2 regions of the Beduini sp. genome follow, and region 1 is predicted to be linked to the other one. Evidence: riboswitches for the same ligand, from Rfam matches in the RefSeq annotation. Region 1 holds a riboswitch; the other holds the start of a gene.

Evidence for each region. A riboswitch is a leader RNA that binds a small molecule or an ion and turns the genes downstream of it on or off. The one in region 1 is predicted to bind thiamine pyrophosphate.
Region 2: another riboswitch for thiamine pyrophosphate. It lies ahead of tenA (thiaminase II); the one in region 1 lies ahead of ACLRVU_RS09220 (energy-coupled thiamine transporter ThiT).

The regions. Positions count from the first base shown of each region.
Region 1 covers NZ_JBKTEM010000005.1:28,761-32,979, reverse strand. Annotated here, with positions in the region: gene ACLRVU_RS09225 (DUF402 domain-containing protein) at 1-363, opposite strand, end outside; gene ACLRVU_RS09220 (energy-coupled thiamine transporter ThiT) at 1,125-1,664, opposite strand; TPP riboswitch at 1,730-1,828, opposite strand; gene ACLRVU_RS09215 (acetate/propionate family kinase) at 1,962-3,155, shown strand; gene ACLRVU_RS09210 (hypothetical protein) at 3,179-3,703, opposite strand; gene ACLRVU_RS09205 (hypothetical protein) at 3,943-4,219, shown strand, end outside.
Region 2 covers NZ_JBKTEM010000003.1:210,934-215,152, forward strand. Annotated here, with positions in the region: partial or broken gene thiE (thiamine phosphate synthase) at 1-513, opposite strand, end outside; gene thiM (hydroxyethylthiazole kinase) at 500-1,324, opposite strand; gene tenA (thiaminase II) at 1,317-1,988, opposite strand; TPP riboswitch at 2,034-2,142, opposite strand; gene ACLRVU_RS07325 (DNA alkylation repair protein) at 2,251-2,967, shown strand; gene ACLRVU_RS07330 (hypothetical protein) at 3,002-3,166, shown strand; gene ACLRVU_RS07335 (TIGR04076 family protein) at 3,356-3,628, shown strand; gene ACLRVU_RS07340 (alpha/beta fold hydrolase) at 3,625-4,219, shown strand, end outside.

The DNA.
Region 1 (4,219 bases):
TTCATCAAGCACTTTGTATTTACAATCAGGAAAAACTTTTAAATCCAGATCATAGTCGATATATTTTATTGCCTCTCCATCCCAAAGACTGGGACTAGCTAAGTTACAATAGAAATATACTCCATTATTCCTTATCATACAAATTACATTATACCATTCATGGTTAGGAAAATAACAGATTGCCGGTTCCCTCGTACACCAGACTCTACCATCCGCTTCTGTCACCAATGTCTTAACATTGATTACAATCGTATGATCCTCATTTGCATCAAGAACTAAACCTTTAGACCAACTGCGATGAATCTTCCCATCATGTTTATAACTATGGATAAGGACTTCATCGCCTAACTTAGGTTTATTCATGACCTGCCTTCTTTCTATAACGTAAATATTATACACAATTTACAGATAAATAGATAGTCTCAATTTTATTTATCGAAGATGGTCTTTAAAAAACAAAAAAATGGTTCCGGATATACAGTTTCATCAAGGTGTTATTCCACCATTTGCCGATAGTCGGAACTTTCCTTTTCTTTTTATATTCTTTATTTTCTGCATATCTTCTTCCATTTTTTGTTTTAAATTCGTGTAATAACTCGAATACACGCTTATTTTAACAAAGGCAAAATGAAAAAACTGTCGAAACAACGTAACAATTCAAAGATTTTTGATAAATTTACTACGTTTTTAGTATTCCTTAGGTTATTTACTCTTATCCCGTTTTCTGCCTTTGCGCTTTTTTTAGTTTTCCTCCCCTTGATTCCCAACTAAAAAAAGACTTTATTACTTGGTTTGTCCCTCTCACCTCCACGTTACCATTCTAACAGAACTTTAAGTTTCGATAAATAGGTAAGTGTGTCTACACATTTCTTGCATATTTGAGTTTTTATTTAAATATCTTGTCGGATTATGTCTAAATAATTTTGTTGATACACAAAAAAAGCAGCTTTATAAAAAAGTTGCTTTTTCAACTAATTTAGGGAAACTCACTTTGAATTTCACATTTAAACTCCGTTTGATCCACTGTTTATTGCGTAAATCCCCTAAATTTCATTACTTATTTCCATTACTCAACCATTATAGCAAATCTCACTATGAATGATAGTCATGTGTGTGTATACACACTACAGCTTGACAACCTTCTTTAATTTTGGTAATAAAACCATCACAAGAACGAAACAAACTACTAAAGTTGCCAAATTATAAGGTAAATTGTAGATAAAGGAATACCAATATTTACTCATTCCTGCTGGCGTATTCTGATAAAAAAGGAAGACTCCGGAAAAATAATGAGATAAAAACTTCAAAATCATCGCAAAACCTATTCCAATAGGAACCTCCCAGCCGTTTTTTAAACGGATATTTTTAATCAGTGCCGCTAAGCCACATACTCCAAATGGAATTAAATAGTCTAATGCAACAGACCACCATCCCCAAAAAGTAGCGATCCCCACTGCAAATAAAATGATGGAAGACCCTACCCCTACAATGATGCCGCCTTTAACACCTAAAAGGTAAGACGCCAAAAAGATGGCGATCAATGAAAATGAAATATTGCCGCCAAACGGCATGCCGGGCATTGCCCGATTGACAAATTCCATTGCGACTTCTAAGGCGATGAACATTGCGATATAGCTCATCCATAATACTTTTTTGTTTTTCATACTTTCTCTCCTATCTTTATATAATGCCACCGCCAAATAAAAAAGCTTTCCAAAGCGGAAAGCCAATAGTTCCTATTTAGCTCTCTCTACGCTGGTATTATCCAGTATCAGATTCAAAGGGTTGAACATTGGTTCTCTCAGCAGATGCACCCCTGGCAGATATTATGATAGAACCATTCCCCCTAAATAGCAAGTATTTTTTATAGGAAGCTTGTTAAATAATTAACACATTTTAGTATGGTCTTTTCTTATAAATAGGCATATAATAGAATTGATTTTAAAAAAAGGGGTGTATTTATGGCAAAAATTATTTCTGTTAATGCAGGAAGTTCATCATTAAAATTCCGTTTGTTTGAAATGGATGACGAAACTCCGATCACTTCCGGAGTTATCGAAAGAATCGGATTTGACGATGCGATCTTTACAATCAAATACAACGGTGAAAAAGACGTAAAAACATTACCAATCAAAGATCATAAAGTAGCAGTGCATTTGTTGCTGGGAGCTTTGATTGATAAAAAAATTGTTAATTCTTTAGACGAAATCAAAGGTGTTGGTCACCGTGTGGTTCATGGTGGAGAATATTTCAGTTCTTCAGCTATCTTTGATCAAGATACAGCAGATAAGATCGATGCGATCAGAGCGTTGGCACCTTTACATAACCCAGCTCATTTAACCGGTTATTATGCATTTAAAGAAGCCATTCCTACTGCTGGAGCGGTTGCGGTATTTGATACAGCATTCCATCAGACAATGGAACCAAGTTCATATATCTATCCAATCCCATATAAATATTACACTGAAAATAAAGTAAGAAAATACGGGGCACATGGGACTAGCCACTTCTATGTATCACAAAAAGTTATTGAAAAATTAGGAAATCCTGAACATTCAAAGATCATTGTTTGTCACTTAGGTGCTGGTGGAAGTTTAAGTGCTGTTAAAGATGGAAAATCAATTAATACTTCAATGGGATTAACTCCGTTAGCAGGTATCATGATGGGAACTCGTTCTGGTGATGTTGATCCTTCTATTATTTCTTATATTTGCGAACAAACAAATATTTCTGTAGAAGAAATGATTGATATCTTAAATAAACAATCTGGTCTGTTAGGTGTTTCTGGTGTTTCAAGTGACTTCAGAGATGTTGAAAAGGCAATGAAGGAAGGGAACGAAAGAGCGAAATTAGCAAGACAGATTTTCGTAAGACGTGTTGCTGATTATATCGGACGCTACTTTGTTCAAATGGGTGGATGTGATGCGATCGCCTTTACAGCTGGAATCGGTGAAAACTCATTCAGCGGTCGTCATGATATCTTAGAAGCTATCAAAGAAGCTTTAGGAATTCAAATCAATGAAGACATCAACCATGAAGCAATCGGTGAAGAAGCCTTAATCAGTACACCTGAATCAAAGATCAAAGTCTTTGTTATCCCTACTGATGAAGAATTAGTCATTGCTAGAGATACTAAACGTTTATTAAACTTATAATAAAAAGAGCTTCGGCTCTTTTTTTATTTCAGTAAATTGTTTTCAACAAATTCTTTAATCACTTCTCGATCAGTAAAAACAGGACAAAACGGTTTTCTTAAATCTAATCGCTGCATATCGATAGAACGTATATCACTCAGCTGTATTCTGCTTTTTAATCTTTTCCCATAATATTCAATTTCTATATCCATCTCAAACTGAGGATGGCACGGTTTAGAATCTTTTTTTATAGATGTACTCGGAATGACTAATGCTTTATATCCCAGATCTTTTAGTACATAACACCAATGACCATCCATCAGTTCTTTGGGGAATCCACGCCCAATATTGAAATATGCCATTTGATGTTCCTTAGGTCGATCATGCAAACGATAATAAGTGCTTGCACTTTCACCGGAACCTTTAGGGACTAGATTGCAGTAGAAATATTCTAACTGATTGGTTAAATGCAGCAGGGAACAGCAATATTTTTCAACATCATACATACCTGTTTCTTTAATATGAGATAGGGATTTACTGATTTCAAATAAATCTTCATTCATACCCATAAAATTATCCTCCTAATTCACTATTCACATTTTTTCTCTTATTTACTACACTTTCAGTATTCACTCTTTTTTTGATTTCATTCATATCTTCCCAAAAGTAAATCATCAAGAATTCTTCAAAAAACGATTCAATCCTTAACATTCTTTCTATATTAGTGAATAATTCCTGCTATAAAATGACTTTAAAAATTTATTTTTATAAGAAACAGTGTTATAATGTTGTACAGGAGGGCAAAGTTATGACAAAAGTAGATTTAAGTGGTTATGCAAAAAAATTTGAGGATGATGTGACATCTTTCAATGACTATGAAGCGACAGATTATGTACGCTCATTAAAAAACGAGGGGTTGCTTGATGAAGCGATTGAAGTTGGCAGTACTTTCCGTTCAATGTGCCCAAACTTAAAAGGATATATCAACCAATATGGATATGCCTTATACAATAAACATATTAATATCCCGGTAAATAAAATTTCTGAAAATGAATTTCTATTCTTCAGTTTTGCCAATGATATTT
Region 2 (4,219 bases), on a different contig from region 1:
TTTCTGAGAGATGCCGCCAATAGCGACAGCTGGGAGGTGTGTGGCATCCATGATCGCGTTCATTGTTTCTAAACTGACCGGAGTCGCATCCTCTTTTGATGTCGTTGCGAACATGGTACCGATCCCTAAATAATCAGCTCCGTTAGCTTTGGCAATCAATCCTTCTTGAATATCGTGAGCGGATACCCCTAAGATTTTATCGGGACCGATTAAAGCTCTTACTTTTGAAGCTTCCATATCACTTTGACCAACATGAACGCCGTCAGCGTCTACAGCTAAAGCAACCTGAATATTATCATTGATGATAAAAGGAATGTGATATTCCTGACAAAGGGCCTTTACCTCTTTCGCTGTTTTAATAAAAGCATCTTCATCTAAATTTTTTTCGCGGAGCTGTACCATTGTCACTCCACCAAGAATCGCTTGACGAATATCTTCGACTAAAGGACGTCCGTTTAACCAGCGCTGATCGGTGACTAAATACAGTCCTAAATCGTTTCTATTGAATTTCAACTTTCATTCCTCCGTTTAATGTTTCATGGCTCATCATGCTCATAGCGTCGATCAGATAAGTACGGTAGCTTGAAGTTCCGACTTTTTGCTGACACATCTTATCATACGCGCTTTCTCCAGCAACGCCCATCATCGTGACGGCATAAGCGGTTGCTTCTAGTCGCTGTTTGGGATTAGCGGCAACATAAACAGCAATCACACCGGCAAGCATACATCCGGTTCCGGTAATCCTCGACATGATCGGATGCCCATTCTTAATCAGATAGGAGTGTTCAGTGTCACAGACTACGTCGATCGGCCCGGTAATCGCAATGACTGCTCCGGTCTGCTGACTCAATTTTTTAGCGAAGGCCAGGACTTCATCGATATTGGCTTCGTTGACCAAATCGGCATCATTGGCATCAACCCCGGCAGTCGTGTTCGTTTTTTGAGCGATACATTTAATTTCTGAGATATTTCCTTTGATCACAGTGAATTGGATTTCTTTTAAAAGGCGTTCTGTCACTTCATTGCGATAGGTTGAAGCCCCGGCTCCTACCGGATCCAAAATGACAGGGTGATGTAGTTCGTTTGCTTTTTTCCCGGCAGCAATCATCGATTCTACCTTGGTTTGGTTTAAGGTTCCAATGTTAATGACTAAGGCATTCGTGATAGAAGTGATTTCGGTCACTTCCTTGATTTCATCTGCCATGATCGGTGAGCCATCAATGGCTAAGATCATATTTGCGACATCATTAACGGTTACATAGTTTGTGATGCAATGGATAAGAGGGTGCTGCTGCTCTACGTTTTCTTTTATTTCTTTATTCATTTTCTTTTCCTTTCTGATATGCCATATTCCAGAAATTTAATTCATGGAGTGAGCATTCTTTAAATATTTTTCTGATTTTATTTTGGTGCTCATGACTGATGGACTCTGCTAACTGATTGAAAAGGTCAGACCAGCGTTTCGTGTAATAACTGTAGTTTTCGTTGCTGTAATCGCTGAACCATTGTCCGTAGAAATGATGTTTCAAGACATCTTTTGATCTTTGGACATAGTGATCGGCAATGAAACGATAACTGACCATACAAGGCAAAGAGGCAGCTAAGACATCAATGACCTGTCCGCTTTTGGCAATGTTTAACATATAGGCGGTATACATTTGATTCACAGGATCAGGATTTCGATTTTCCACTTCGTCCATATCTTCACCTAATTCCTGTAGATGCAGAATACGGCTGTAAGCTTCATTTTTTTGAACAATGGACAGCATTTCATAAAAGTATCGCATTTGTGCTAAAGTATCCGCTTTATATAAGGCGTAGGCATACACTCTGCCAAACTCCTTGAGATATAGGGTATCTTCAATCAGATATTGATGATAGAGATCAAGGCTTAAACTTCCTTCTGCCATTCCTTTTATAAAAGGGTGGTCTAAATATTGCTGCCATATTGGCATGTTTTCTTCGATTAATGTCTCTAAAAATGTCATAATTCCTCCTTAACAAAAAAAGACGAGCCACGTAGACTCGTCCTAAAAAGTACATATAAGGATTCCCTACGTTGGCATTATCCAAATCAGGTTATCGGTCGAGATGTTACGTCATCTCCTCTCAGCCTGCCTACAGGCTCCCGTTCACACTTTTATTATAGCTGGATATTTATTTAATTCAACAAGAATTTATTTTAGTCAATAAATAATTAGAATGACTTATAAAAATAATCATGTTAGGATTAGAGGAGGAGGAAAGCTTATGAATGGTCAGGAAATAATTTTAGAGCTTCAATCAATGGCAGATGAAAAATATAAAGCCAATGTCGTTAAAATGGGAATTCCTAAAGAAAATGGGTTAGGGGTATCGACAGGAGATATTCGCAAGCTCGCTAAAAAGATTACTAAATCGAATGATACTGCTGAAGAATTGTGGCAGACAGGGTATCATGAAGCAAAACTTTTAGCTGTGCTTCTCTTTGATCAAAAGACAACCTCTCTCGAAGAGGTGGAAATGCTGATGAAGGATGTCGTGTCTTGGGATCTGTGTGATCATTTATGCAAGAATTTGATTATTAAATTGCCTCATTATCAAAGCTTGATCGATCGATGGGTAGAAGCAGAGGAAACCTATCAGAAACGGGCGGCATTTACTTTGATCGCTTCCAGTGCTATTCATGAAAAACAAATCGAAGAGGATACTTTGGATCGCTATTTAGACTATATTAAAAGCTACTCTCAAGATGACAGAGAGCATGTGAAAAAAGCGGTCTCTTGGGCATTGAGAGAAATTGGTAAGCGTGATTTTGACTATAATGAAAAAGCGATTCTGCTCGCTCATGAATTAAATGCTAAAGGAGATCTAACACAAAAGTGGATCGCTAAAGATGCTTTAAAAGAATTAGAGAATCTTGTGAAAGTAGAAGGAAGAAAACGATTGATCTCTTCTCAAAGCCAAATGGGGAAAAATAAGAAATAAAGATAAATGGAATAACGTAATCAAGGAGGACTTCATGGAAATATTGGTAAGAAAGGCAGAGGAAGAAGATCGTGAGGCGATTGCATTATGCATTGCGGAAGGTTTTGAAAAAGATTTTTCCGTCTTATGCAAAGATCAGCAGAGAGTAGCCAAAGCGATTTCCGGCGGCATCTTACAGAAAATATTTTGGTTTCATTAAAGGAAAGATTGCGAAGATTGTTTTGAGAGAGGAGTTTGAAGCAGCACTAGACTACCCGAGCGATACCGGCTATATTGAATTTGTTGCTGTGCGAAAAAAGAACGCAGAAAAGGAATCGCCACCACGATCGATGTCAAAGATACAAATAAAAGCGCATTGAGTACATCGTATTAATAAGAGGAAGAAAAGATGGCTAAAATTAAATTAACGGTTACTAAAAGCTGCTGTCGGGGTGGCTTCTGTAAGAAAGGAGATATCTATATAGTCGAAGATTTATGTCCGCCTTTATGTCATGAATTTTGGAATACGATTTATCCCTTCGTATATGCTTTGCAAAATGGGGCAGATTTGGATTATGGCAATACCCGATCTAAACAGTTTGATGCTAAATGTCCAGATGGCGGCAGAGTATGGGTACATGGTGAAATAGAGGATGACTTGGAAGGAGGAAAAAATGAATGAGACTATTATTTTTATATGGGGTAAACTGTACTGTAAAGATTTGGAAGGATCTGAACCCTTATTTTAAAGAGACCGAGATTGATTATGTGGAGTATCCTCATGAGATTACACTCACAGCTGCGAAAGTAGAGGATCTTACCCGTTGGGTGTATACGAATTATGGTAACAATCAATATGACGCAATCATTGGTCACAGTTTGGGCGGAATCATTGCCTTGCAATTAGCGGCAAAGTATAAGATGAAATGCAAACAAATTATTTATTTAGATACCAATTTAAAACCAGCCGAGGAATTTTATAGAAATGTAATGACTCCTAAACATATGGAACTTTATGGTGCAGAAGTTCTGCAAATGTTTAACGAAGAGAGACTGTTTTATCGTAAAGAACTGTTTGCCTGTATTCAAGGTGATTTTGATTATACAAAAGAACTATCGGATATTACACAGACTGTATATGCCATCTATGGAGACCGAGGGGTTCATGATTATCCTAAGAGAATAAGTGATTTAAACCTGCCAGAGGAAGCATTGATGAAGTTAGAACTGAAGTTTGTTCATGATGCTTGTCACATGATGATGATTGAAAATC